DNA from 3 places in the Streptomyces sp. NPDC007872 genome. Region 1 is predicted to be linked to each of the others. Evidence: riboswitches for the same ligand, from Rfam matches in the RefSeq annotation. Region 1 holds a riboswitch; each other region holds the start of a gene.

What was found. Region 1 has a riboswitch for thiamine pyrophosphate ahead of thiO (glycine oxidase ThiO). Riboswitches for the same ligand answer to the same signal wherever they lie in the genome.
Region 2: it holds a riboswitch for thiamine pyrophosphate, as region 1 does, so the genes downstream of both, ACFYNX_RS04825 (thiamine ABC transporter substrate binding subunit) here and thiO (glycine oxidase ThiO) in region 1, are expected to answer to the same signal.
Region 3: it holds a riboswitch for thiamine pyrophosphate, as region 1 does, so the genes downstream of both, thiC (phosphomethylpyrimidine synthase ThiC) here and thiO (glycine oxidase ThiO) in region 1, are expected to answer to the same signal.

What each region holds. Positions count from the first base shown of each region.
Region 1 is NZ_JBIAEA010000002.1:869,826-879,358, reverse strand. Features, by position in the region: gene ACFYNX_RS09135 (YhgE/Pip family protein) at 1-425, shown strand, start outside; gene ACFYNX_RS09130 (TetR/AcrR family transcriptional regulator) at 469-1,080, shown strand; gene ACFYNX_RS09125 (DUF4126 domain-containing protein) at 1,396-2,034, shown strand; gene ACFYNX_RS09120 (NAD(P)/FAD-dependent oxidoreductase) at 2,080-3,486, shown strand; gene ACFYNX_RS09115 (hypothetical protein) at 3,547-4,392, opposite strand; gene metF (methylenetetrahydrofolate reductase [NAD(P)H]) at 4,447-5,364, opposite strand; gene thiE (thiamine phosphate synthase) at 5,558-6,211, opposite strand; gene ACFYNX_RS09100 (Rv2175c family DNA-binding protein) at 6,395-6,760, opposite strand; gene ACFYNX_RS09095 (NAD(P)/FAD-dependent oxidoreductase) at 6,837-8,000, opposite strand; TPP riboswitch at 8,145-8,257, shown strand; gene thiO (glycine oxidase ThiO) at 8,255-9,451, shown strand; gene thiS (sulfur carrier protein ThiS) at 9,448-9,533, shown strand, end outside.
Region 2 is NZ_JBIAEA010000001.1:1,158,336-1,167,868, forward strand. Features, by position in the region: gene whiG (RNA polymerase sigma factor WhiG) at 1-731, shown strand, start outside; gene ACFYNX_RS04785 (TetR/AcrR family transcriptional regulator) at 785-1,351, shown strand; gene ACFYNX_RS04790 (murein hydrolase activator EnvC family protein) at 1,422-1,889, opposite strand; gene rpsB (30S ribosomal protein S2) at 2,143-3,063, shown strand; gene tsf (translation elongation factor Ts) at 3,172-4,008, shown strand; gene pyrH (UMP kinase) at 4,172-4,936, shown strand; gene frr (ribosome recycling factor) at 5,031-5,588, shown strand; gene ACFYNX_RS04815 (phosphatidate cytidylyltransferase) at 5,588-6,691, shown strand; gene rlmN (23S rRNA (adenine(2503)-C(2))-methyltransferase RlmN) at 6,772-7,878, shown strand; TPP riboswitch at 7,912-8,022, shown strand; gene ACFYNX_RS04825 (thiamine ABC transporter substrate binding subunit) at 8,103-9,197, shown strand; gene ACFYNX_RS04830 (iron ABC transporter permease) at 9,236-9,533, shown strand, end outside.
Region 3 is NZ_JBIAEA010000005.1:197,649-207,181, forward strand. Features, by position in the region: gene ACFYNX_RS19495 (LacI family DNA-binding transcriptional regulator) at 1-855, shown strand, start outside; gene ACFYNX_RS19500 (metallophosphoesterase) at 1,609-2,679, shown strand; gene ACFYNX_RS19505 (hypothetical protein) at 2,887-3,537, shown strand; gene thiC (phosphomethylpyrimidine synthase ThiC) at 3,649-5,430, opposite strand; TPP riboswitch at 5,424-5,570, opposite strand; gene ACFYNX_RS19515 (YibE/F family protein) at 5,609-7,075, shown strand; gene ACFYNX_RS19520 (SsgA family sporulation/cell division regulator) at 7,181-7,621, opposite strand; gene ACFYNX_RS19525 (helix-turn-helix domain-containing protein) at 7,760-8,524, opposite strand; gene ACFYNX_RS19530 (DUF5326 family protein) at 8,813-9,031, opposite strand; gene ACFYNX_RS19535 (cupin domain-containing protein) at 9,194-9,511, opposite strand.

The DNA.
Region 1 (9,533 bases):
CCCTGATGTCGGTCCTCCACTGGGGCATCGGCCTCCAGATGGCGCGGGCCGCCGGCACGATCGGCTTCCTCGCCCTGGTCGCCTGCTGCTTCACCGCGATCGTCCAGTGGTTCAACGCCCGCTTCGGCGCGGCGGGCAGGATCCTGGTGCTCGCCGCCCTGATGCTCCAGCTCACCTCGGCGGGCGGCACGTACCCCGTCCAGACCAGCCCGCCCTTCTTCAACGCGATCCACCCCTTCCTGCCCATGACGTACGTGGTCGAGTCGCTGCGCCGGCTGATCACGGGCGGCGGGCTCGAACCCGTCTGGCAGTCCTGCGCGGTCCTGACGGCGTTCACCGTGGGCGCCCTGGCCCTGACGGCCGTCTCGGCCCGCAGGCGGCAGGTCTGGACGATGGACCGGCTCCACCCCGAACTGACCCTGTGACACCGGGCCGGTGCCACCCGTGACACCTGTGAGAATCGACCCCATGGACAGCAGCAGCACCAGACGCCGGGCCACGCGCGCGAAGCTCTACGAAGCGGCCGTGACGCTCATCGCGGAGCAGGGCTTCTCCGCGACGACGGTGGACGAGATCGCCGAGCGGGCCGGCGTGGCCAAGGGCACGGTCTACTACAACTTCAAGAGCAAGACCGAGCTCTTCGAGGAGCTGCTGCGCCACGGGGTGTCGCTGCTCACCGCCTCCCTGCGCACGGCGGCCGAGGAGACCGCCGGGCGCGGCGGGAGCCGGGTCGACGCGCTGGACGCGATGATCCGGGCGGGCCTGGTCTTCATCGACCGCTACCCGGCCTTCACCCAGCTCTACGTGGCCGAGCTCTGGCGCACCAACCGGGCCTGGAACTCCACGCTCCTGGTGGTCCGCCAGGAGGCGGTCGCGGTGGTCGAGGGGGTGCTGCGCGAGGGGGTCGAGGCCGGGGAGCTGAGCGAGGAGATCGACGTCCAGCTCACGGCGGCGGCGCTCGTCGGCATGGTGCTCGTGGCCGCGCTCGACTGGCAGGCCTTCCAGAGCGAGCGGTCGCTCGACGACGTGCACGCGGCCCTCTCCCGGCTGCTGCACGGCCGGGTGGGCGGGCGCCGCTGACCGGTCCTCCGCTCCTCCACGCGCGCGTGGGGACGGAGAACACCCGCGCACGGAAGAAGGCCGGTGCGGTGGGGCTCGATCCTCCCGAGCCTCACCGCACCGGCCTCTCCGCGTCCCCCGGCCGGAAGGGCGCACCCCCGTGTCCCCCGTGCCGGCAGGCGCGCGGCCCCGTTCCGCCGCCCCGTGCCGGCGGTTCCGGAGCCGCGCCCCTTCCGTGGGCTCCACCCTCTCCCGCGGGTCCCGTCCGGCCCATCCGCTCACCTACTCATCCCGCGCCCTGGGTACGGATACTCAGTCCTGGTTACGATCGCGGACGTGTCCGTACTTCCCCTGGTGTTCACCAGCGGCTGGGCGAGCGGGATCAACGCGTACGCGGTGGTCCTGCTGTTCGGCCTCTTCGGCGCGACCGGGCTGACCGACGAGGTGCCCGAGTCCCTGCAGCGCACCGACGTCCTCGTCGTCGCGGGCGTGCTGTTCCTGTGCGAGGCGGTGGCGGACAAGATCCCGTACGTCGACTCGATGTGGGACTCCGTCCACACCGTGATCCGGCCGGTCGCGGGGGCCGTCGTCGGCGCCCTGCTCGCCGGGCAGAACGGGTCGCTGCCGGAGCTGGCGGCGGGCGCGGTCGGCGGCTCGACGGCCCTCCTGAGCCACGTCGTCAAGGCGGGGACGAGGATGGCGGTCAACACCTCGCCGGAGCCGTTCTCGAACGTCGGGGTGAGCCTGGCGGAGGACCTCGGGGTGGCGGCGGTCGTCACCTTCGCGCTCTTCCACCCGGTGGCGGCGGCGGTCGTCGCGGGCGTCCTGCTGCTGCTCGGCCTGGCCGTGGTGGTCTTCCTCGCGCAGCGGATCCGCCGCTTCCTGCGCCGCAGGTCCCAGCGCCGGGAGGAGCGGCGGCTCGCCGCCGGGGCCCACGCCCCTCCCCCGCCCGACGACGGGTCGCGGCACTTCTGACCTCCTCCCCCGGCCTCTCCGGGGGTGCCGGATAGGCTCGCCCGCATGGCACGGATTGTGGTGATCGGCGCGGGACTCGGCGCCATGGCGGCGGCGGCCCGGCTGGCCGTGGCGGGCCACCGGGTGACGGTGTACGAGCGGGGGTCGACGCACGGCGGCGCGGTGGGGCGGTACGCACGGGACGGCTTCGCCTTCGACACGGGCCCGGGGCTGCTGCACCTGCCCGCCGTCTACCGGGACCTGTTCGTGAAGACGGGCAAGGAGCCCCTGGAGCGGTGCGTCACGCTGACGCAGGTCGACCCGGCGGCCCGTCACGTCTTCGCCGACGGCACGCGCGTGGACCTGCCGAACGCCTCCCGGGCCGGCACGGTCGCCGCCCTGGACGCGGCGCTCGGGGCGGGCGCGGGCGAGCGCTGGGGCGACGTCCTGACGCGGGCCCGCGAGGCCTGGGACCGCACCCGCCGGCCGCTCCTGGAGGAGCCGCAGCCGGCCGACCCGGCGCCGCTCGCCCGCGAGCCGTACCCGGCCCCGAAGGCGGGCCTGCTGCGGCGCCCGACGACGACCCTGGCCCGGGTGGGGGCGCGGGAGCTGCGCGATCCCCGGCTCGCCGCCCTGCTCGACGCGTACGCGTGGGCGTACGGCTTCGACCCGGCCGACGCCCCGGCCTCGGCCGCCGTCCTGCCGTACATGGAGCAGACCTTCGGGAGCTGGTACGTGGCCGGGGGCCTGCGGGCGCTGGCCGACGCGGTGTACGAGCGGTGCCGGAAGCGGCGGGTGGAGTTCGTCTTCGACGCGCCGGTGGAGGAGGTCCTGGAGAAGGACGGCCGGGCGGTCGGCGTGCGCCTGGCCGGGGGCGAGGAGGTCGCGGCCGACCACGTGGTCTCCGGGGCCCCGGTGCCCGCGCTCCACCCCGGCGGGGCGCCGCGCCACCAGGCCCTCGGCACCGGCCGGGTGACGGTCTGTCTGGCCCTGCGCGGCCCCCGGGAGGCGGACGCGGTGCACCGCACGGTCGTGCACGCGGAGGGCGGGCGGCCGACGGTGACCGTACTGCGCCCGGACGACCCGGCGCTGCGCCCGGACGCGGACCACGAGGCGGTGACGGTCACGGCGACCGTCCGGACGGCTGCGGGCCGGGAGGGGGAGGCGTGCGCCGACGGCATGGTCGAGGCGGCCGGGCGGGCGGTGCCGGGCCTTCGGGAGCGGCTGCTGTGGCGGCACGTCCGCACCCCGGAGGACGTGCGGCGGGACACCGGCTCCGCCGAGGTGCCCGGGCCCGCGCTCGCCGGGGCGGGCGGACGGCTGCTCCCGGCGGACAACCGCTCGGCGCTGCCGGGCCTGTACTTCGCGGGCGGCTGGTCGCACCCGGGCGGCGGGCTCGCCCACGCGGGCATGTCGGGCGCGCTGGTGGCGGGGCTGATCGTGGAGGGCGCGGACTTCCGCGGCTCGCGGTGACGTTCCGCGGCCCGTCGTGACCTTCCGCGGCCCGCGGCAGGACCGCGGGCCGCGCGGGGCTCAGTACCGGTACTGCTGCGGATCGTCCTGGTGCGGTCCGGGGCCGTACGGCCCCGGGGCCTGCTGCTGCGGGTCCGGCTCGGTGTCGCGCTGCTGCGGGACCCAGACCCCGCCGGGCGGGGTGTCGTAGGTGTACGAGGGGGCGTAGGGGTCGCCGTAGTACGAGCCGTACTGCTGGGCGTCCGTGCCCGGACCGATGTACGGGTCGGAGTAGGCGGCGTACTGCTGCTGTCCGGCGGTCCCGTAGTCGTACCCCTGCTGGTGGACGGGCTGCTCGTACCCCTGCGGCTCGTATCCCTGCTGGTCGTACCCCTGCTGGTCGTATCCCGCCGCGTAGGGGGCGTAGGCCGCCGGGTCGTGGCCGGCGCCGGCGGCGGGGGCGGTGTCGCGGCCGGTGTCGTAGACCCCGTACTGGCCGGTGTCGTCGGGCATCGGCAGGGGCTCGTAGACCGCCGTGTTCCCGGCCGCCGCCTCCGGGTGCTCCCCGGGGCCCCGGCCGGCGCCCGGCTCGTCGTACGAGAGCCCGGTGACCTCCAGGGTGGGTCCGACCCGGTCCGGCGCGCCGGACCTGCGGCGGCGGCTCGCGCCCGGACTGCCGCCGATCGCCCAGCCGGTGGAGAAGCCGCGGCGGAACGAGAGCGTCACGTAGGTCTGGCCGACGGCGAAGGCGACCGCGCCGGCGACGATCACCGGGACCGAGGGCAGCAGGACGCCCAGGACCACGCCGAGGAAGCCGCAGAAGGCCAGCAGGCGCCAGCGCAGCCGCGCCTTGTACTGGAGGAGCACCTCCCCCAGGAGCCACAGCGCGACCACGCCGAACGCGATGTAGAGGACCGTCCACCCCATGCCCCGCCGCCCCTCTCCGCGGTCACCGCCGCGGGTCGGGGCGGGTACGACCGGTCACGACTGCTGGTGCAGTCCGAGATTCTCGTAGATCTCGAGCGTCGCGGTGGAGCTGTTGAGCGTGATGAAGTGCAGTCCGGGGACGCCCTCGGACAGCAGACGCGCGCAGAACTCCGTCGCGAACTCGATACCGATGGAGCGTACAGCGGCGGGATCGTCCTTGACGGCGAGGATGCGCTCTTTCACGCGCGCCGGGAAGGCGGCGTTGCTCAACTGGGGCAGCCGGTCGAGGGTCTTCACGTTCACGACGGGCATGACCTCGGGGATGACCGGAGTCTCGCAGCCCGCCTTGACGACGCTGTCGCGCAGCCGCAGGTAGTTCTCCGGGTCGAAGAACATCTGGGTGATGGCGTAGTCGGCGCCCGCGCGGCACTTGTCCACGAAGTGCCGGACGTCCGTGTCCCAGTCGGTGGACCGGGGGTGCATCTCGGGGAAGGCGGCGACGCCGACGCAGAAGTCGCCCGACTCCTTGATCAGCCGGACCAGGTCGGCGGCGTACCGGACCCCCTCGGGGTGCTCGATCCACTCGCCCAGCGGGTCGCCCGGCGGGTCGCCGCGGAGGGCGAGCATGTTGCGGATGCCGGCGTCGGCGTACTGGCCGAGGATGTTGCGCAGCTCGGCGACGGACTGACCGACGGCCGTGAGGTGCGCGACGGGGGTCAGGGTGCTGTCGGAGGCGATCTTCTGGGTGGCCTTGACGGTGCCGCCCCGGGTGGTGCCGCCGGCGCCGTAGGTCACGGAGACGAAGCTGGGGCCGACCGCCTCGACCCGCCGCATGGCCTTCCAGAGGCTCTGCTCACCCTTCTCGGTCCGGGGCGCGTAGAACTCGAAGGAGTACGACGTGCCGCCGGAGGCGAGGATGTCGCGGACCGTGCGGGCGCGGTCCGAGCGGACGGAAGCGGTACCAAGGGCCATACGGGCAGGTTAGACGGGGTGCGTCGGGCCGTGTGCGGGTTGTCCGATCGGTGGACACTTTTTCGGACACTTTCCGGGCGGCCCGGTCCGGACGTGTCCGGATCCCGGCCCGGACCGGTCCCGGGCGCGTCCGGTCCTGGGCGCGTCCCGTCCTGGGCGCGTCCCGGTCCGGTCTCGTACCGCCCGGCCCGTCTCAGCCCTCGGCGCGCTCCCGGACGCGCCGGGCGAGGGCGGCGGTCGCGGCGGCCGGGTCGTCGGCCTCGGTGATCGCCCGGACGACGACGATCCGGCGCGCTCCCGCGTCCAGGACCTCGTTGAGGTTGGCCTCGTCGATGCCGCCGATGGCGAACCAGGGGCGGTCCTGGGCCAGGCCGGCCGCGTACCGCACGAGGCCGAGCCCCGGCGCGTACCGTCCGGGCTTGGTGGGGGTGGGCCAGCAGGGGCCGGTGCAGAAGTAGTCCACGCCCGGTTCGGCGGCGGCCGCGGCCACCTCGTCCTCGGCGTGGCAGGACCGCCCGATCAGCACCTCGTCGCCGAGGATCGCGCGGGCGGCGGGGACGGGCAGGTCGCCCTGGCCGAGGTGGAGGACGTCGGAGCCGACGGCGTGGGCGACGTCCGCCCGGTCGTTGACGGCGAGGAGCCTGCCGTGCCGGCGGGCGGCCTCGGCGAAGACGGCGAGGTGCTCCAGCTCCTCGGCGGCCTCCATGCCCTTGTCGCGGAGCTGGACGACGTCCACGCCGGAGGAGAGCACGGCGTCGAGGAAGGCGGGCAGGTCGCCCTGGCGCTTCCGGGCGTCGGTGCACAGGTAGAGCCGGGCGTCGGCGAGCCGCTCGCGAGGCGTGGGCATGGGTGGGTCCCCCCGTCGGTGTCGCCGGTGTCGCGGCGGCCGGTCGGCGGGGACCGGCGCCGCGACACCGGCTGGTGGTGTCTTCGGTGCGCGCGCCGGGCGACGCGCGCCGGCCCCCGGGGCGCCGGGAGGCGTCCGTCGGGCCGCGCGTGTCGGGCCGCGCGCGTCAGGCGGTGCGGCGCGTCAGACGGCGAGCGCCTGGGCGCGGCGCTTCACCTCCGTGCCGCGGTTCTCGCCGAGCGCCTGCGCGGGCGTGCCCGGCAGGCTCTCGTCCGGAGTGAAGAGCCACTCCAGCATCTCCTCGTCGGTGAAGCCGTCGTCCCGCAGGAGGGTCAGGGTCCCGGCGAGGCCCTTGACGACCTTGTCGCCCTGGATGAAGGCGGCGGGCACCTGGAGCGCGTTGTTCTCTCCGCGGCGCACGGCGATGAGCTGGCCCTCCTTGACGAGCTGCCGCACGCGCGTCACCTCGACGTCGAGCATCTCCGCGATGTCGGGCAGGTAGAGCCAGGCGGGGACGAGAGCATCGGTCTTTGCGTCAATCTCGGTCACGTGACAAGCCTGCCATCCCGGACCGACAGCCGGTAGTCGGGCCCGGGAGGTATCACGCCGATCGGACGAAACGCCCCTATCGGACCGCCGCCTTCAGGGGTACGGACGGATCCGCCGCGCGGGCCGGGTCGACCGGGGTCGCGGCCTCGATCAGCTTCCGGCCCTGGGCCAGGTCGCGGGGACGGCCGACGGCGAGGAGGGCCACCGGCACCCCGGCGCGCAGCCAGAGCACCGACCAGGCCTCGTCCGCCGGGTCGCCGCGCCACAGCAGCTCGTCCGCGCCCGCGTGGTGTCCCGCGTACTGGACGAAGCGCCCGAACTGCTCGGACCAGAAGTACGGCACGGGGTCGTACGGGCCGGTGTCGGCGCCCGTGATCGCGGCGGCGACCGCCCGCGGGCCCTGGAGGGCGTTGTCCCAGTGGTGGACGAGGAGGCGCTCGCCGTAGCGGGCGGAGGGGAAGGAGGCGCAGTCCCCGACCGCGTACACGTCGGGCAGGGAGGTGCGCAGCCGGTCGTCGGCGGTGACGGCGCCGCCCGGGTCGAGGGCGATGCCGGAGCCGGCGAGCCAGCCGGTGGCGGGGCGGGCGCCGATGCCGACGACGACGGCCTCGGCGGGCAGTTCGCGGCCGTCGGCGAGGCGGACCCGGCCGGGTTCGACGGTGTCCACGCGCGCGTGGGTGAGGAGTTCGGCGCCGTTCGCCCCGTACCAGTCGGCCATAGGGGCGGCGACCTCGGCGGGCAGGGTGCCGGCGAGCGGGAGGTCCGCGGCCTCGACGACCGTGACGGCGCAGCCGGCGCCGAGGGCGGCGGTGGTGAACTCGGCGCCGATCCAGCCGGCGCCGACGACCACGACGGCGTGGCGGCGCTCCAGGACGGGTCCGAGGCGGACGGCGTCGTCGAGGGTGCGGAGCAGGTGGACGCCGGGGACGCCCCCGGAGCCGGGCAGGGTGACCGGGTGGGCGCCGGTGGCGATCACCAGGACGTCGTACGCGACGGGCCCGGCCTCGGTGTCGACCTCGTGGTCGGCGGCGCGCAGCCCGGTGACGTCCACGCCGAGCCGGAGTTCGACGCCGAGGTCCTCGAAGTCGACCTCGAAGGCGGAGCCCTCGGCCTTCCCGAGGAGGACCGCCTTGGAGAGCGGGGGCCGGTCGTAGGGCTGGTGGGGTTCGGCCCCGACGAGGGTCACGGGGCCGGTGAAGCCCTGCTCGCGCAGGGCGACGGCGGTCTGGACGCCCGCCATTCCGGCGCCGACGACCACGACGCGCCGCTGGGTCTGCTTCTGCTCGCTCACACGGCCACCTTACGTACCTGACGGTGCGTCAGGAAGGGTGGGGTCCACGGCCCCCTCGTGACGGGTGGGCGGCGGAAGCTAGTCTGGCGGGCGTAAAGCACTCGCGGGAGCCCGGACGCACCGGGCTGAGAGGGAGGCTGACCGGCCTCCGACCGTACGAACCTGATCCGGGTCATGCCGGCGAAGGGAGGGGCTGGACGCCCATGCGTTCTTCCGATGTCCGAGAGGCCTCCGACGTGCGGGGGGTCGACGTCCTCGTGGTCGGGGGCGGCATCATCGGCCTGGTCACGGCCTGGCGGGCCGCGCTGCGCGGGCTGCGCACCGCCGTCGTCGACCCCGAGCCGGGCGGCGGGGCCGCGCGGGTCGCGGCCGGGATGCTCGCCGCCGTGACCGAGCTGCACTACGGCGAGGAGACCCTGCTCGGGCTCAACCTCGCCTCCGCCGCCCGCTATCCGGCCTTCGTCGCCGAGCTGGAGGAGGCGACCGGGCTGGACGTCGGGCACCGCGCCTGCGGCACCCTCGCCGTCGCCCTCGACGCCGACGACCGGGCGCACCTGCGCGAGCTGCACGCCCTGCAGGTGCGCTGCGGGCTCGCCTCGGAGTGGCTGAGCGGCCGCGAGTGCCGCCGCCTCGAACCGATGCTGGCGCCGGGGGTACGCGGTGGCCTCCGGGTCGACGGCGACCACCAGGTGGACCCGCGCCGGCTCGCCGCCGCGCTCGTCGTCGCCTGCGAGCGGGCCGGCGTGGTCTTCCACCGGACGCTCGTGGAACGGCTCGCGGTGCGGGGCGACCGGGCGCGCGGCGCGGTCCTCGCCGGGGGCGGGGAGCTGGCGGCGGGACAGACCGTGCTCGCGGCGGGCAGCCTGAGCGGGCGGCTCGCGGGGGTGCCCGACGAGGTGCTCCCGCCGGTGCGCCCGGTGAAGGGCCAGGTCCTGCGCCTGCGGGTGCCCCCCGCGTACGCCCCCTTCCTCTCCCGGACCGTCCGGGCCGTCGTGCGCGGCAGCCACGTCTATCTGGTGCCGCGCGAGAACGGCGAGCTGGTCGTCGGCGCCACCAGCGAGGAGCTCGGCTGGGACACCACGGTGACGGCGGGCGGGGTGTACGAGCTGCTGCGCGACGCGCACGAGCTGGTGCCGGGAATCACCGAGCTGCCGCTCACCGAGACCCTGGCCGGGCTGCGCCCCGGCTCGCCGGACAACGCCCCGCTGCTCGGCCCCACCGCGCTGCCCGGTCTGCTGATGGCCACCGGCCACCACCGCAACGGGGTGCTGCTCACCCCCGTCACCGGCGACGTCATGGCGGAGGTGCTCACCACGGGCGCCCTGCCCGACGAGGCGCGCCCCTTCACCCCCCGCCGTTTCTCCTCCACCCCTCCCGTACGTCAGGAGCAGCCCGCATGAGCGCGAACCCGCCCGCCAACGACGTGACCGCGACCGTGACCGTGACCGTGAACGGGGAGGCGCGCGCGCTCTCCGGCCCCGT
Region 2 (9,533 bases), on a different contig from region 1:
ACAAGGACACGGGCGACGAGCGGCTGCGGGAGCAACTGATCCTGCACTACTCGCCCCTCGTCAAGTACGTCGCGGGACGGGTCAGCGTCGGGCTGCCGTCCAACGTGGAACAGGCCGACTTCGTCTCATCCGGCGTCTTCGGCCTCATCGACGCCATCGAGAAGTTCGACGTCGAGCGCGCCATCAAGTTCGAGACGTACGCCATCACCCGCATCCGCGGCGCGATGATCGACGAACTCCGCGCCCTCGACTGGATCCCGCGCTCCGTCCGGCAGAAGGCGCGCAACGTCGAACGCGCCTACGCCACCCTGGAGGCCCAGCTCCGCCGCACTCCCTCCGAGGGCGAGGTCGCCGCGGAGATGGACATCACGCTGGAGGAACTGCACGCGGTCTTCAGCCAGTTGTCCCTGGCCAACGTGGTCGCCCTGGAGGAGCTGCTGCACGTCGGCGGCGAGGGCGGGGACCGGCTCTCCCTGATGGACACGCTGGAGGACACGGCCGCCGACAACCCCGTCGAGATCGCCGAGGACCGCGAGCTGCGCCGGCTGCTCGCCCGCGCCATCAACACGCTCCCCGAACGCGAGAAGACGGTCGTCACCCTCTACTACTACGAGGGCCTCACGCTCGCCGAGATCGGCCACGTCCTGGGCGTCACCGAGAGCCGCGTCAGCCAGATCCACACCAAGTCCGTCCTCCAGCTCCGCGCCAAGCTGGCCGACGTCGGACGCTGAGCGGCGCGGTCCGGTCGTACAGTGGAGCCGTGCCCAGGATTCGAGCGGCCTCCGTGGCCGAGCACCGGACGATGCAGCGCGGCGCCCTGCTGGACGCCGCGCGTTCCCTGTTGTCCGAGGGCGGGACGGAGGCACTGACCTTCCCCGCACTCGCCGAGCGCACGGGCCTCGCCCGCTCGTCGGTCTACGAGTACTTCCGATCGCGCGCCGCCGTCGTCGAGGAGCTGTGCGCCGTCGACTTCCCGGTCTGGGCCGCCGAGGTCGAGCTGGCCATGGCCGACGCGGAGACGCCCCAGGACAAGGTCGAGGCGTACGTCCGCAAGCAACTGGAGCTGGTCGGGGACCGGCGTCACCGCGCGGTCGTCGCCATCTCCGCCGGCGAGCTGGACGACGGCGCCCGCGAGAAGATCCGCGCGGCCCACGGTGGCCTCGTCACCATGGTCGTCGAAGCGCTCGCCGCCCTGGGGCAGCCCCGCCCCCGCCTGGCCGCCATGCTCCTCCAGGGCGTCGTCGACGCCGCCGTCCACCGCCTCGAACTCGGCGCGGCCGAGGACCCCGCGGAGATCACCGACGCGGCGGTCACGATGGCCCTCCACGGCGTCAACGGCTCCCCGGCCTGACCGCCCGAAGAAAACATCAGGGGGCTCCCCTCCCCCCCGCCCCCTCCCCCCGCCCCCTCCCCGTCGTTTCTCAGCCCCCCAGCGGCAGTAGCCGTGACGGCCCCCGTCTCGTCAGGAGCAGGGGGTTCAGGTAGTGGTCGCCCCTGCGGAGGCCCCAGTGGAGGCAGGTTTCCGGGCAGTGGGTGCCGGGGGTGACGCGGGCGATCGTGGTGCCCGCAGGGACGGTGGTGCCGGCCGGGACCAGGGGGGTCACCGGGGAGAAGGTCGTGCGCAGCGGGGGAGTGCCCGTGCCCGGGAGGGTCAGGGTGAGGACGCCCCGGCCGCCGACCGGGCCCGCGAAGGTGACCGTGCCCGCCACCGGGGCCAGGACCGGGGTGCCCGGTGGTGCGGCGAGGTCGACGCCGCGGTGGCCCGCCGCGTACGGGCCCGGCGGGGGCTGCCAGCCGCGGACGATCTCGGGCGGCGGTGGGCCGCCCACCGGCCAGAAGGAGCCGAGGGCCAGGAGCAGGGTCGTGAGCCAGGTCGTCGTGAAGTGCATGGGGAGAGGTTCCCCCGGCCGTCCGGTCCGTGCGGTTCGCGGGCGGTTTCTGTGGACTACTCACCGGTTGTGGACAGCGCCGTCACCCGCTGCCCCCGGGGTCCCGTACACTTCCTATGGCGACTCGGGTCACCGGGTCGACTTCGCACGCCCCGCCACGGTCCTCCGACGGTGGCAGCGCCTTTCGGTCCCTCGTGGGCATGGCGCGCCGGGGCGTCAGGAACACAACCGAGAAACCCAAGGAGATACGGCCATGGCCGTCGTCACGATGCGGGAGCTGCTGGAGAGCGGCGTCCACTTCGGTCACCAGACCCGTCGCTGGAACCCGAAGATGAAGCGCTTCATCTTCACCGAGCGCAACGGCATCTACATCATCGACCTGCTCCAGTCGCTGTCGTACATCGACCGCGCCTACGAGTTCGTCAAGGAGACCGTCGCGCACGGCGGCTCCATCATGTTCGTCGGTACGAAGAAGCAGGCCCAGGAGGCCATCGCCGAGCAGGCGACGCGCGTCGGCATGCCGTACGTCAACCAGCGTTGGCTCGGTGGCATGCTCACCAACTTCTCCACCGTCTACAAGCGTCTGCAGCGCCTCAAGGAGCTCGAGCAGATCGACTTCGAGGACGTCGCCGCCTCGGGTCTCACCAAGAAGGAGCTCCTGGTCCTCTCCCGCGAGAAGGCCAAGCTGGAGAAGACCCTCGGTGGCATCCGCGAGATGCAGAAGGTGCCCAGCGCCGTCTGGATCGTCGACACCAAGAAGGAGCACATCGCCGTCGGTGAGGCGCGCAAGCTCCACATCCCGGTCGTCGCGATCCTCGACACCAACTGCGACCCCGACGAGGTCGACTACAAGATCCCGGGCAACGACGACGCGATCCGCTCCGTCACCCTGCTCACCCGCGTGATCGCCGACGCCGTCGCCGAGGGCCTCATCGCCCGCTCCGGCGCCGCGACCGGCGACTCGAAGCCGGGCGAGAAGGCCCAGGGCGAGCCGCTCGCCGAGTGGGAGCGCGACCTGCTCGAGGGTGAGAAGAAGGCCGACGAGACCGAGGCCCCCGCCGCCGCCGAGGCCCCCGCGGCCGAGGCCGCCGAGGTCCAGACCTCCGCCGAGACCGAGAAGGTCGCGGACGCCGAGGCCGCCGACGCTCCGGCCGAGGCCGCCGAGCAGGCCTGACCCTTCAGGACCCAGGTCCTCGGGTGACGACGGCGGGGGCCCACGAAGCCCCCGCCGTCCTCCCGTGGACCCGCCCGATCTTTCAGACTTCGAGAGAGAAACAGACTCATGGCGAACTACACCGCCGCTGACGTCAAGAAGCTCCGCGAGCTCACCGGCGCCGGCATGATGGACTGCAAGAAGGCCCTGGACGAGGCCGACGGCGACGTCGACAAGGCCGTCGAGGCCCTGCGCATCAAGGGCCAGAAGGGCGTCGCCAAGCGCGAGGGCCGCTCCGCCGAGAACGGCGCCGTGGTCTCCCTCATCGCCGACGACAACACCTCCGGCGTCCTCGTCGAGCTGAAGTGCGAGACGGACTTCGTCGCCAAGGGCGACAAGTTCCTCGCCGTCGCCAACGCGCTCGCCGCCCACGTGGCCGCGACCGCCCCGGCCGACATCGAGGCCCTCCTCGCCTCCGAGATCGAGCCCGGCAAGACCGTGCAGGCCTACGTGGACGAGGCCAACGCCAACCTCGGCGAGAAGATCGTCCTCGACCGCTTCGCGCAGTACGCCGACGGCTACGTCTCCGCGTACATGCACCGCACCATGCCCGACCTCCCGCCGCAGATCGGTGTCCTCGTCGAGTTCGACAAGGAGAACGCCGAGGTCGCCAAGGGTATCGCGCAGCACATCGCCGCCTTCGCGCCGAAGTACCTCACCCGTGAGGACGTCCCGGCCGAGGTCGTCGAGTCCGAGCGCCGCATCGCCGAGGAGACCACCCGCGCCGAGGGCAAGCCCGAGGCCGCGATCGCCAAGATCGTCGAGGGTCGCGTCAACGGCTTCTTCAAGGACGCCACGCTGCTCGGCCAGCCGTACGCCCTGGACAACAAGAAGTCCGTCCAGCAGGTCCTGGACGGGGCCGGTGTCACCCTGAAGCGTTTCACCCGCATCAAGGTCGGCATCTGAGTCCGGTCGCGAACGCGACGGACACCGGACCCCGGTAGGGTCTGAAGCAGTCGTCCGCGCCCGCGCAGGACGACCGCAGATCTGACGAGGAGGCCATTGCCGCACGGGATACCGCGAGGACCCAAGGCAATGGCCTCCTTCGTATGTGCACGAGGAGAGCTCCATGAACCAGGGCGCCGTACAGGGCGACGACAACAACGGCAAAAAGGCCGGCCGCTACATGCTGAAGCTGTCCGGAGAAGCCTTCTCCGGCGGTACCGGCCTGGGCGTCGACCCCGACGTCGTGCACGCCATCGCGCGCGAGATCGCGGCCGTCGTCCGCGACGGCGCGGAGATCGCGATCGTGATCGGCGGGGGCAACTTCTTCCGTGGCGCCGAACTCCAGCAGCGCGGCATGGACCGGGCCCGCTCCGACTACATGGGCATGCTCGGCACCGTGATGAACTGCCTCGCCCTCCAGGACTTCCTGGAGAAGGAGGGCATCGACTCCCGCGTCCAGACCGCCATCACCATGGGCCAGGTCGCCGAGCCGTACATCCCGCTGCGCGCCGTGCGCCACCTGGAGAAGGGCCGCGTGGTCATCTTCGGCGCGGGCATGGGCATGCCGTACTTCTCCACGGACACCACCGCCGCCCAGCGCGCCCTGGAGATCGACGCCGAGGCCCTGCTCATGGGCAAGAACGGCGTCGACGGCGTGTACGACTCCGACCCGAAGCGCAACCCCGACGCGGTCAAGTTCGACGCGCTCGAGTACGGCGAGGTGATCGCCCGCGACCTCAAGGTCGCCGACGCCACCGCCGTCACCCTGTGCCGGGACAACAACCTCCCGATCCTCGTCTTCGAACTGCTCGCCGAGGGCAATATCGCGCGCGCGGTGAAGGGTGAGAAGATCGGCACGCTCGTGAGCGACCAGGGCACCCGGGCCTGACCCGAACCGGGAACCGCCCCGCACGGGGCTGGACGACAGCCCTGCCGGTCGTACACCGTGCAGGACACAACGCGACGACACGCAGGAGCATGTGGTGATCGAAGAGACCCTCCTCGAGGCCGAGGAGAAGATGGAGAAGGCCGTCGTGGTCGCCAAGGAGGACTTCGCCGCGATCCGCACCGGCCGTGCGCACCCGGCGATGTTCAACAAGATCGTGGCGGAGTACTACGGCGCCCTCACCCCCATCAACCAGCTCGCGTCCTTCTCGGTGCCCGAGCCGCGGATGGCCGTGGTGACCCCGTTCGACAAGAGCGCGCTGCGCAACATCGAGCAGGCGATCCGCGACTCCGACCTCGGCGTCAACCCGAGCAACGACGGCAACATCATCCGGGTGGTGTTCCCCGAGCTGACCGAGGAGCGCCGCCGCGAGTACATCAAGGTCGCCAAGGGCAAGGCCGAGGACTCGAAGATCTCGATCCGCTCGGTGCGCCGCAAGGCCAAGGAGACCATCGACAAGCTCGTCAAGGACGGCGAGGTCGGCGAGGACGAGGGCCGTCGCGGGGAGAAGGAGCTCGACGACACCACCGCGAAGTACGTCACGCAGGTGGACGAGCTGCTCAAGCACAAGGAAGCCGAGCTGCTCGAGGTCTGATGAACGACTCTTCCTGGGATGCCCCGGCCGGTTCCGGCCGCGGGGGACCCCACCAGGGGCCCGCCCCGGCGGGTCCCGCCCACGAGGGACATCCGGCGGCGCAGACTCGCCCCATGCCCATCGTGCCCGACGTTCCCGCCGGCGGATTCCAGGACGGTCACGGCCGGGGGGCCGCTCACCCGAGCGGTCCCCTGTTCCGTGACGAGACCCCGCACGAGCACCCGCAGGAGCCCATGTCCAGCCGCACCCCGCCTCCGCCGCCCGCGCCGCCGGCGCCACGGCAGAAGAAGAGCGCGGGGCGCGACCTGGGCGCGGCCATAGGGGTCGGGGTCGGTCTCGGCGCCGTCATCATCGCCTCCCTGTTCATCTGGAAGGCGGCCTTCGTCGGAGTGGTCGCGGTCGCCGTGGTGGTCGGGCTGTGGGAGCTGACCTCCCGGCTCCAGGAGCGCAAGCAGATCAAGGCGCCGCTGGTGCCGCTCGCGGTCGGCGGCGCGGCGATGGTCGTCGCCGGGTACGTGCGCGGTGCCGAGGGCGCCTGGGTCGCGATGGCCCTGACGGCGCTCGCGGTCCTGGTGTGGCGCATGACGGAGCCGCCCGAGGGCTATCTGAAGGACGTCACGGCGGGCGTGTTCGCCGCGTTCTACGTGCCGTTCCTGGCGACGTTCGTGTCGCTGCTGCTCGCCGCGGACGACGGCCCGTGGCGGGTGCTGACCTTCCTGCTCCTGACGGTGGTCAGCGACACCGGGGCGTACGCGATCGGCTGGCGCTTCGGCAAGCGCAAGCTGGCGCCGAGGATCAGCCCCGGCAAGACCCGCGAGGGCCTGGTCGGCGCGGTGACGTTCGCGATGGCGGCGGGCGCGCTGTGCATGCAGTTCATGATCGACGACGGGGTCTGGTGGCAGGGCCTGATCCTCGGCCTCGCGGTGGCGGCGAGCGCGACGCTCGGCGACCTCGGCGAGTCGATGATCAAGCGCGACCTGGGCATCAAGGACATGGGCACGCTGCTGCCCGGACACGGCGGCATCATGGACCGGCTGGACTCGCTGCTGCCGACGGCGCCGGTGGTGTGGCTGCTGCTCGCGCTGTTCGTGGGCACCGGCTGACCTGCGGTTCTTCGGACGAGGGGCCCGTTGTCCACAGGACGGCGGGTCCCTCTTCGTATCTCTGCGACACTGGTAGCACCATGCCCAAGCCCGGAGAACTCACTTTCGTCGCCCCCCGCGGAGCCAAGAAGCCGCCGCGGCACCTCGCCGACCTCACGCCCGCCGAGCGGAAGGAGGCCGTCGCCGCGATCGGCGAGAAGCCCTTCCGCGCCAAGCAGTTGTCCACGCACTACTTCGCGCGGTACGCGCACGACCCCGCGGAGTGGACCGACATCCCGGCCGCCTCGCGGGAGAAGCTGGCCGGGGAGCTGCTGCCCGACCTGATGTCCGTGGTGCGGCACATCTCGTGCGACGACGACACCACCCGCAAGACCCTGTGGCGGCTGCACGACGGCACGCTCGTGGAGTCGGTGCTCATGCGCTACCCGGACCGGGTGACCATGTGCATCTCCTCGCAGGCCGGCTGCGGGATGAACTGCCCGTTCTGCGCGACCGGACAGGCCGGCCTCGACCGGAACCTGTCGACCGCCGAGATCGTGCACCAGATCGTCGACGGCATGCGGGCCCTGCGCGACGGCGAGGTCCCCGGCGGCCCGGCGCGCCTGTCGAACATCGTGTTCATGGGCATGGGCGAGCCGCTCGCCAACTACAAGCGGGTCGTCGGCGCCGTCCGCCGCCTCACCGACCCCGAGCCGGACGGCCTGGGCCTGTCCCAGCGCGGCATCACCGTCTCCACCGTCGGGCTCGTGCCCGCCATGCTGCGCTTCGCCGACGAGGGCTTCAAGTGCCGCCTCGCGGTCTCCCTGCACGCCCCGGACGACGAGCTGCGCGACACCCTCGTGCCCGTCAACACGCGCTGGAAGGTGCGGGAGGTCCTCGACGCGGCCTGGGAGTACGCGGAGAAGTCCGGGCGCCGGATCTCCATCGAGTACGCCCTCATCCGGGACATCAACGACCAGGCCTGGCGCGGCGACCTGCTCGGCAGGCTGCTCAAGGGCAAGCGGGTGCACGTCAACCTGATCCCGCTGAACCCGACGCCCGGGTCGAAGTGGACCGCCTCCCGCCCGGAGGACGAGAAGGCGTTCGTCGAGGCCATCGCCCGCCACGGCGTGCCGGTGACCGTGCGCGACACCCGGGGCCAGGAGATCGACGGCGCCTGTGGACAGCTCGCGGCCGCCGAACGCTGACCTTGTACTCTGAGCTCGAACACATCTTCATAGCCATTCCGACAGGGGAGCGCCACAGCGCTGAGAGTGCGGTGACCGTCAGACCGCAGACCCTCTGAACCTCGCCCAGGTCATTCTGGGTAGGGAGTTCGGTCGTAACTCGAGCTGTTGCGCCCTGCCCGCGTCCGGTCCGCCGGACGGGGCGGGGCCGCGTCTCTTCCTGGTCCCACCCAGGAGGAAATCCAGTGAGCATCAAGAAGCAGGCCGCCGTCGCGGTCCTCGCGGCGCTCGGCGTCACCGCCCTCGCCGCCTGCGGCACCGACGACGCCGGCGAGGCCGCCGGCAAGTCCGGCGCGCCCGCGCCGAAGACCGTGACCCTGGTCAGCCACGACTCGTTCAACGCCTCCAAGGAGGTCCTGGCCGAGTTCACGAAGCGGACCGGGTTCACCGTCAAGGTCCTCAAGGCCGGGGACGCCGGCGAGGCCGTCAACAAGGAGATCCTGACCAAGGGCTCCCCGCAGGGCGACGTCTTCTTCGGCGTCGACAACACCCTGCTCTCCCGCGCCCTCGACAACGGGATCTTCGTGCCGTACGAGGCGAAGGGCCTCGACCGGGTCCCGGCGGAGTACCGCCTCGACAAGGAGAACCGGGTCACCCCGATCGACTCCGGCGACATCTGCGTCAACTACGACAAGAAGTACTTCGCCGACAAGAAGCTGGCGCCGCCGGTGACCTTCGACGACCTGGCGAAGCCGGCGTACAGGGACCTGCTCGTCGTCGAGAACCCGGAGCGCTCCTCCCCGGGCCTCGGCTTCCTCCTCGGCACGGCCGCGAAGTACGGCGACGACGGCTGGCAGGACTACTGGAAGAAGCTCAGGGCCAACGGCGTGAAGACCGTCGACAGCTGGGAGCTCGCCTACAACCAGGAGTTCTCCGGCTCGGCCGGCGGCAAGCAGGCCAAGGGCGACCGGCCGCTGGTCGTGTCGTACGCCTCCAGCCCGCCGGTCGAGGTGCTGTACGGCGAGCCGCAGCCGAAGGTGGCGCCCACCGGCGTCTCCACCGGCACCTGCTTCCGGCAGACCGAGTTCGCGGGCCTGCTGAACGGGGCGAAGAACCCCGAGGGCGGCAAGGCGCTGATCGACTTCCTGATCTCGAAGACGTTCCAGGAGGACATGCCGCTCCAGATGTTCGTCAACCCGGTGGCGAAGGACGCGGCCCTGCCCGAGCTGTTCACCAAGCACGGCGTGGTCGTGGAGAAGCCGGAGACCATGGCGCCCGGGAAGATCGCCGAGAAGCGCGACGCGTGGATCCAGCAGTGGTCGTCGCTCGTCCTGAAGTAAGGCGCGACGCGCGCGGGAACGCGGCGCGGCTCGGGCTCATGGCCCTGCCCGTCGCGTTCTTCGCGGTGTTCTTCGCGTGGCCCGTCGTGTCCATCGTGGACCGGGGACTGCGGCCCGACGGCGACTGGCGGTTCGGCCGGATCGGCGAGACGCTGAGCCGTCCGGACATTCTCGACGTGCTCGGCTTCACCGCCTGGCAGGCCCTCGCCTCCACCGGCCTCACCCTGCTCGTCGCGCTGCCCGGCGCGTACGTCTTCGCCCGCTTCGACTTCCCCGGCAAGACCGTCCTGCGGGCCGTGGTCACGGTGCCGTTCGTGCTGCCCACCGTCCTGGTCG
Region 3 (9,533 bases), on a different contig from region 1:
ACCGTGACCACGTACGGGGATGAACCTTTCACCTTCACCGAATTCGCGTACTTCGCGGAGATGGCCAGGGCGGCCACGTCGGCCGCGCTCGCCCGGGGCTATGCCCTGGTCATCCTCCCCGCCACCTCCCGCCATGACGTCTGGTCGAACGTCGCCCTCGACGGCACCGTCGTCATCGACCCCTCCGACCACGACCCCGTCGTCACCGAACTGGTCCGCCAGGGACTGCCCGTCGTCTCCGACGGACGCCCCGCCGGCACCCTTCCGGTCACCGCCTGGGTCGACAACGACCACGAAGCCGCCGTCCTCGACCTGCTCGACCACCTCGCCGCCGCCGGTGCCCGCCGCATCGGCCTCCTCACCGGCACCAGCACCGACACGTACACCCGCCTGTCCACCACCGCCTACCTCGACTGGTGCGCGCGGGTGGGCCAGGAGCCCGTCTACGAGGCCTATCCGGCGCACGACCCGTGCGCGGGCGCCGTCGCGGCCGACCGGCTGCTCGCCCGCCCGGACCGGCCCGACGCCGTGTACGGCCTCTTCGACCCCAACGGGACCGACCTCCTCGCGGCCGCGCGCCGCTACGGGCTGCGCGTCCCGGACGACCTCCTGCTGGTCTGCTGCAGCGAGTCGGCCGGCTACGCCACCACCGAACCGCCCCTCACGACGCTCTCGCTCAAACCGCGCCGGATCGGCACGGCCGTCGTCCAGCTCCTCATCGACGCCATCGAGGGGGTCGAGAACGACGGACCGGTCGAGCAGGTCATACCGACCGAACTCATCGTCCGCACCTCCTCGCAGCGCCGCCCGCCCCGCACGACGGTCAGCCCGCCGCGCTCGCCCGCGAAGGACTGATCCGGGGGCCGGCGCCCTGGAGAGGAACACCTTGGGACACGCCGTTCCCGTCCCTGCCCGTGGGCGGGAACGGCCAAACCGATCACCGCACCGGTTCCAACCCTGGACTGGACCTTCCCAATTCGGGCGAAACGACTGGTGAACCCGGAGTGGACCCGGATTCACCACCCCTGGTGCGTCACACAGGAGGACGCTCATTCCTATGATGGGCGGACGACACCGCGGACCACCCCGACCAGGCCGGTCCGCGATGTGCAGGGCATCGCGACGGTGGTGGAGGGGTCGATGACTCAGGGGGCCGGTCAGGAGCCCGTGGTACGCACGGCGACATTGCGTGACTTCCGCGTACCGCCGTACGCACGCGTGCCCGTGCAGAGCCATGCCGCCGAACCGTCGGGCCCGGAGCCGTACTCCGCGCCGGACGAGCATCCGGCGGCACACGGCGCTCCCGCGCCCCACTCCGCCCCGGTCGAGCGCCATGCCGAACGTCATGACGAGCGCCATGCCGAGCACCCGACCGCGCACCCCGGCGCGCACCCGGCCCCGGCCGTCCGGCCGGCCGCCGCCGAGCCGCTGCCTCCTGCCGAGCCGCTGCCCCCCGTCGCGCCCTCCCCGGTCGAGGCCGTGCCGGTGCCGACGCCGGTGCCGGTGCCGACGCCGGTGCCGGTGCACCCCCCGGCGGCCGAGTCCGTACCGCAGGCGTCCGTGCCGCAGACGCCCCCGCCCCCGCCCCCGCCGCAGGCACCCGCGCCCATGCCCGCCGACCCGACCCTCCACCTCGGCCACCGCACCGTCGCGCCCCCCTACCCCGCCTCCCCGGACGCGCCCGCGGCCCCCGTCGCCTCCGGCCACCCCGGGAACGCGTTCCCCGAGGGCGAACCGCCCGAGGGGTACACGCCGACCGAGCGCGACCTGCCCGTCATCAACCGCGGCGACACCGTCCAGGTGAAGGTCTCCCCCGCCCCCGCCGACGAGGCCCCGGCCGGCGACGGACCCGGTCCCCTCTACGTCGTCGGCGACGTCCACGGCTACCTCGACGAACTCGTCGCGGCCCTGCGCGCCCAGGGCCTCGTCGACGAGAACGGCGGCTGGGCCGCGGGCAACGCCCGGCTCTGGTTCCTCGGCGACTTCACCGACCGCGGCCCCGACGGCATCGGCGTCATCGACCTGGTCATGCGGCTCTCCGCCGAGGCCGCCGCCGCCGGCGGCTACTGCAAGGCCCTCATGGGCAACCACGAACTGCTGCTCATCGGCGCCAAGCGCTTCGGCGACACCCCGGTCAACTCCGGCGCGGGCACCGCCACCTTCCAGGCCGCCTGGCTGCTCAACGGCGGCCAGAAGCAGGACATGGACCGCCTCCAGGACGTCCACCTCCAGTGGATGTCCCGGCTCGACGCCGTGGTGCGGGAGGACGACCACCTCCTCGTGCACTCGGACACCACCGCGTACCTCGAATACGGCGAGACCATCGAGGACGTCAACGACACGGTCCACGAGATCCTCAACCGGAACGACGCGGACGAGGTCTGGGACGTCTTCCGGAAGTTCACCAAGCGCTTCGCGTTCCGCGACGACGGGGGACCGCAGGCCGTCCAGGAGCTGCTCTCCACCTACGGCGGCAGCCGGATCGTGCACGGCCACAGTCCGATCCCGTACCTCCTCGGCCAGGTCGGCACGGAGGACGGCGAGGACGGCGGAGGCCCGGTCGTCGACGGACCGCACGTGTACGCCGACGGGCTCGCGATCGCCATGGACGGCGGAGTGACCATGGCCGGGAAGCTCCTGGTCGTCCAACTCCCCCTGAACGGCAGACCGAACGGCTGACCTAGCGTCTGACTGAACGGTTGGCCGAACGGCCGGCCGGACACCCGCTATCACCCTGCGCATCCGGGAAGGACGATTTCGGGAAACTCCCTGTCAGCCCGCCGCGTCGCCGCCATACCATCGGGTGCATCCGTAGCAGGCTCTCCTCCGTTTCCGCCCGCCCGGTCGTCTTCCCACGGCCGTCACGGGCCTACGGAGCATCGGGGGATGCACATGAACGTGGCTCCGCACCTGCTGACCGAGGACCGTGCCGAGTACGAGCGGGTCCTCGACGACGCACTGAGCACCGCCCACGCACGTCCGGAACTCGCCGGGGTCGGCACCCGGCTCACGGTCGCGCAGTTGCGCGCGATGACGCTGAACGCGACGGCGCTCGTCACCTCCGCGGCCGCGAGCGAGTACGACCACTTCGTGAAGGTCCGCGAGCAGAACCGCGCGTCCGCCGGGACCCGCACCCCCGCCCCGTACGACCTGCCCGGCCCCGGGGCGGGCGTCGTCGCGATCGTCACCGTCATGGTGCCCGTCCTCGCGGGCGCCGCCTCCGTCATCTTCCTGCTGGTCGGCGCGGTGCTGCACGCCCTCGCCCCCACCGTGGCGTTCGGCGCGACCCTGCTCACCGCCGGCCTCGTGTTCGGCTCGCTCGCCGCCGCCGGACTGCTCTGCGCGGCCGCCGGGCTCCTCGTGACGGCCCTGCGCAACAGCCCGGTCGAGGTGAGCACGGGCGGCCCGCCCGGCGCTCCGGACGACGAACTCTCCCGCGCCCGCGAGGCCTGGCGCCTCGCCCTCCTCGAACGCGGCATCGTCCCCTTCCTCCGCGACGCCCTCGCCGCCACCCCGCCGGACCCGGCCGCCCCCTGACGCGCCGGACCGGCCCGCGACTCCCCCCCCCGGGGTCGCGGGCCGGCCCCTGAGCGAAAGAGTCCCGGGCGGACGGTTCCCGAGCGAACGGACCCCGGGCTGACGGGTCCCCTACTCCGCCAGCGGCAGGTACACGCGGTTGCCGCTCGCCGCGAACTCCTTCGACTTCTCCGCCATGCCGGCCTCGATCTCCTGCTCCGTACCGCCGTGTTCGCGGCGGATGTCCTGGGAGATCTTCATCGAGCAGAACTTCGGACCGCACATCGAGCAGAAGTGCGCGGTCTTCGCGGGCTCCGCCGGCAGCGTCTCGTCGTGGAACTCGCGGGCGGTGTCCGGGTCGAGCGCCAGGTTGAACTGGTCCTCCCAGCGGAACTCGAAGCGCGCGTCCGAGAGCGCGTCGTCCCACTCCTGCGCGCCCGGGTGCCCCTTGGCGAGGTCCGCCGCGTGGGCCGCGATCTTGTACGTGATGACGCCGGTCTTCACGTCGTCGCGGTTGGGCAGGCCCAGGTGCTCCTTGGGCGTCACGTAGCAGAGCATCGCCGTGCCCCACCAGGCGATCATCGCCGCGCCGATGCCGGAGGTGATGTGGTCGTAGGCGGGCGCCACGTCCGTGGTCAGCGGGCCGAGCGTGTAGAACGGCGCCTCCTCGCAGATCTCCTGCTGGAGGTCGATGTTCTCCTTGATCTTGTGCATCGGGACGTGTCCCGGGCCCTCGATCATCGTCTGGACGTGGTGACGCTTGGCGATCGTGTTCAGCTCGCCGAGCGTCTTCAACTCCGCGAACTGGGCGGCGTCGTTGGCGTCGGCGATCGAGCCGGGGCGCAGACCGTCGCCGAGCGAGTACGTGACGTCGTACGCCGCCAGGATCTCGCAGAGCTCCTCGAAGTGCGTGTAGAGGAAGTTCTCCTTGTGGTGCGCGAGGCACCAAGCGGCCATGATCGAGCCGCCGCGCGAGACGATGCCGGTCTTGCGGCGCGCCGTGAGCGGAACGTACGGCAGGAGCACGCCGGCGTGCACGGTCATGTAGTCGACGCCCTGCTCGGCCTGCTCGATCACCGTGTCCTTGTAGATCTCCCAGCTCAGCTCCTCGGCCTTGCCGTCGACCTTCTCCAGGGCCTGGTAGAGCGGCACGGTGCCGATCGGCACGGGGGAGTTGCGCAGCACCCACTCGCGGGTGGTGTGGATGTTGCGGCCGGTGGACAGGTCCATGACCGTGTCGGCGCCCCACTTGGTCGCCCAGGTCATCTTCTCCACCTCCTCCTCGATGGAGGAGGTCACGGCGGAGTTGCCGATGTTGGCGTTGACCTTCACCAGGAACCGCTTGCCGATGATCATCGGCTCGATCTCCGGGTGGTTGACGTTCGCCGGGAGCACGGCCCGGCCCGCCGCGATCTCCTCCCGCACGACCTCGGGGGAGACGTTCTCGCGGATCGCGACGTACTCCATCTCCGGCGTGATCTCGCCACGGCGGGCATACGCGAGCTGCGTCACCGCCTGGCCGGAGCGGCCCCGGCGCGGCAGGCGGGGGCGGCCGGGGAAGACCGCGTCGAGGTTCTTGAGCCCGCCGCCGCGCGGCGAGGTGTGCTTGATGCCGTCGTCCTCGGGGCGGGCCGGGCGGCCCGCGTACTCCTCGGTGTCACCGCGCGCGATGATCCAGTTCTCGCGCAGCGGCGGCAGGCCCCGCCGCACGTCGGTGTCGACGGTGGGATCGGTGTACGGGCCGGAGGTGTCGTACAGCGTGACGTCCCTGCCGTTGGTGAGGTGCACCTGACGGACCGGAACCCGCAGGTCGGGGCGAGAGCCCTGGACGTATCCCTTGTGCCAGCCCGGCGTGCGCCCGTCGGACTGGTCGTTCTGGTCGGAGGCAGGCGTGCGTGCGTCCTGAATGGTCATGAGACCGATCTCCCTACGCCGGCATTACCCGGTAACAGGTTCGGCGGTCGGCGCAGCCTCCTCCCGTACGTACATCGGTACGCGCGTACGGTGATCAGCGCCCTCTCAGCCCGGTGCTCCGAGCTCCCGCGTGTGCAAAGGTGCCACCACGCTAGCGTCATCCCGGGCGTGCTGAACAGTGGGCCCCCGCCGTTCTTGCGATGATCGGTCGGTGACTTCCCCCCAGCAGACCCCCGAGCCGCACGACCACTCCCACGGCACGGGCCCGTCGTCCCACGGCCCCGGACCCGGTTCCGGGCACGGTGCGGGCCAAGGGCACGGATCAGGCCATGGCCATGGATCCGGGCACGGGCACAGCCACAGTCATGGCCCCGCCGCGCCCGTGTCCCGGCACCTGCGCAAGGTCATCGCCGCCGTCCTGGTCCCCTTCGCCACCGCCGTCGTGGTCGGGCTGGCGGTCCTGTGGCCCGGCGGCGCCCCGGCGCACGAGCGCACCGGTGTCGGTTTCGACCGGCAGACCGAGCAGGGCGAGGTCGTCTCCGTCGAGTACGTCGACTGCAAGGTCGTGAACGCCGGTCAGGTCCCGCCGACCGGGGACACCTCCACCCCGGAGGGGCGCGAGGCGGTCGAAGCCCAGCAGGGGGAGTGCAAGAAGGCGAGGGTCCAGGTCACCACCGGACCGAACAAGGGGCGCGAGTTCACCGAGATCGTGCAGCCGGGAGCACCGCGCCAACTGGAGGAGGGGCAGGGCGTGGTGGTGGCGTACGCCCCCGACGCCCCGTACGACCTCCAGTACTCGGTGACGGACGTGAACCGCAAGGTGCCGTTGGCGGTGCTCGCCGGCATCTTCGCCCTCGCGGTCGTGGCGGTCGGGCGAATGCGGGGGCTCATGGCCCTGGTCGCGCTCGCCGTGAGTTTCCTGGTGCTGATGTTCTTCATCCTGCCCGCGATCCTGCAGGGGTCGAACCCGCTGGTGGTGGCGGTGGTCGGGTCGAGCGCGATCATGCTGATCGCGCTCTACATGTGCCACGGCCTCTCGGCCCGCACCTCGGTCGCGGTGCTCGGCACGCTGATCTCGCTGCTGCTCATCGGGCTGCTCGGCTCGCTCTTCATCGGCTGGGCCTCGCTCAGCGGCAACACGGACGACAACACCGGACTGATCCACGGGCTCTACCCGGACATCGACATGTCCGGTCTGCTGCTGGCCAGTGTGATCATCGGTTCCCTCGGTGTGCTCGACGACGTGACGGTCACCCAGACCTCGGCCGTCTGGGAGCTGCACCAGGCCGATCCGGGCATGGGGCCGCGCGGCCTGTACCGGGCGGGGATCCGGATCGGCCGCGACCACATCGCCTCGGTCGTGAACACGCTGGTGCTCGCCTACGCGGGCGCCGCGCTGCCCCTGCTGCTGCTCTTCTCCATCGCGCAGAGCAGCATGGGGACGGTGGCCAACAGCGAGCTGGTGGCCGAGGAGATCGTCCGGACGCTGGTCGGTTCGATCGGTCTGGTGGCGTCCGTCCCGGTGACCACGGCGCTCGCGGCGCTCGTGGTCTCGGCCGATCGCGCCGAGGGCACCGACCGCCCGGGGACCGGCGGCCGGAAGACCTCGTCGGGGCGGGGCGGACGGCGCCGCCGCGCCAAGTGACGGAAGGGCGAGGAGTGGTACGTCCGGTTCGTCGGCGTGCCGGCTCGGGGGGTCGGCTACGCAGAAGGGTCCGGATCAGGACAACTCGACGCCGGTGCGGCGGTTTCAGGCCGGGCCGGCGTTCTCCTCGGCCAGGATCCGGCCCAGCGCCGCCTCCAGGTTGTCCTCGAAGTCGCCGAGTGCCCGTTCCTGACCGAGCGGCACCAGCTTGTCCGTACGGTCGAGGAAGGCGACGAGCGGTGGCGCGCTGGCCCGGAACAGGGCGCGGTCACCGCCGACCTGGAGCCGGATGGAGACGTCCGAGAGCCGCTCGGGCTCGGTCGGGGCGATGTGCACATCGCCGTCCCCGCTCGGCCGGTTGATCCCGTCGAGCAGCAGTTCGCGGCCGAAGGCCCAGGTCACGGGTGCGTCCCCGGGGAGATGGAACGTCATCCGCACCGCGTAGGGATCCCGGGTCTCATACCGCAGTTCGACCGGGATCTTGAAGGAGAGCTCCTCGGAGACGAGGAAGCTCATCAGGACCTCGGCCTGAACCGACTCTCGCATCATGTACCCCGCAGTAGATGAAGCAGTTGTGTAAACACCGCTGCTGAAAGCTGTGACCGAAACGGCCAGGAATGATCCCCCGTGGCCCTCTTGACGCAATCGTGCTGTAAGCACTAGCAGATCACAAGGAGTGATTTTTCAAATACTGATAGAGAACGCGAGTGATCCGAAGAGCTTTCCGATCTCGGTGCGTAGTCGATCGACTGCTGGGAGCAACCGTTCTTGCTGGTGGAGGGGGAGGGAAAGGGCGATTGCGGCCGCCATGGAGCCCGCGGTGAGGGGGATTGCGGCGCAGACCGTGCCGAGCGCATATTCCTGACGCTCCACCAGGGGCTCCATTCTCCCCAAACCGCCCAAACGATCCAAAAGCGCACTTCGGTTACTCACCGTGTACGGAGTGATGGATTCCACCGGGTGGCGGTCAAGGTGGTCTTGACGAGTTCCCGGATCAAGTTGGCTCAAGATGCACTGCCCGATCGCGTGGGCGTGCGCCGTCTCGCGGAAATCGGCCCATTCCTCCACGGCGGGGATGGAGGGGGTGTCGGCGACGGCGACGAGTTCGACCTCTCCCTCCCGGTAGACGGCGAAGTAGACCGGGACGCCGAGCTCGTCCCGCCAACGGGCGAGAGAGTTCTCGATCTTGATGCGACGATTCTGCACAGCTCCGCCGGCGGCGAGCCCGATGACGGCGTCCCCCAGGACGAACACGCCCTTCTCGCGGAGCAGATAGCCCTCGTGCGTCAGGGTGCGGAGCAGGTGATACGTGGTGGGGAGCGGAAGGCCCGTCTCGCGGGCGAGCTGTTTCGCCGGGGCGCCGTCCGGGTGGGAGGCCACGGCCTCCAGGAGTCTCAGCGCGCGCTGCACCGAGCCGATCAGGGTTGGAGCGGTCGTCCGCGTAGCCATGGCCAAAGGTCACCCCCAGGCGTGACGACGGATGCGTCGCACCCGCCCGCGGGGGCCGCCCCCGCGCCCGCCGGGCCTGGGAAACCGCTGGTCAGTAAGGAGGTCTACGCCTGTAGTCCCCATCGCGGCGGAGAGATTCCACTCTAGTGGCAGCCTTCGGGCCCCCACCCCGTTCCGCCCGGCCCGTTCCCCCGCCCGGGCTAACACTCTCCGCTGCCGCCATACCGATGAGTGGCTTGTGCTACCGGTGCTCGTGCCCGGCCACCGGCCCTCCCCGGCGGCCCTCCGCTACCAGTCCTCGCGCGAGCGGCCGGAGGAGCTGAACTTCCGTACGACGTAGAGCAGTCCGGCGACGAGGGCCACGAGGAGCAGCACCTTGAAGAGCAGACCGATCACGAAGGTCAGGACGCTGGTGATCAGTCCGCCGAAAACGAGCAGGACGAGGGCGGGTATGGCGACCCACTTCACCCACCAGGGCGTCCCCGCGAGCATCTCCCGTACGGCCATCGTCCTACCTCGCTTCCCGAAGGTCCGTTCCGCGCACTCCGCGCCGAACACCCTCAAGGCTAGGCGTCCGCAGGGGCCGTCGGTGGCCGTGGGGCCCCCGCTCTCCCCTGATCCGTCCCCTAGGGGGACCGGGCCCGTCCCCCGGATCCGGCCCCGGGTTCCTCAGCCCTCCGGGGGCGAGAAGACCACCATGACCCGCAGGTCCTCGCTGATGTGGTGGAACTTGTGCTCCACCCCGGCCGGCACGTAGACCACGCTGCCGCGCGCCACCTGGGTCGTCTCCGTCCCGACCGTGATCGCCGCCCGGCCGCTCACCACGAAGTACACCTCGTCCTGGCGGTGCGGCTGCTGCGGGTCGAGTTCCCCGGCGTCGAGCGCGTACAGGCCGACCGACATGTTCCGCTCCCGCAGGAACTGGAGGTACGCGCCCTTGTTCGCGGCACGCTCCGCCTCCAGTTCGTCCAGCCGGAATGCCTTCATCGCCCGTCCGCCCCTGCCCTCG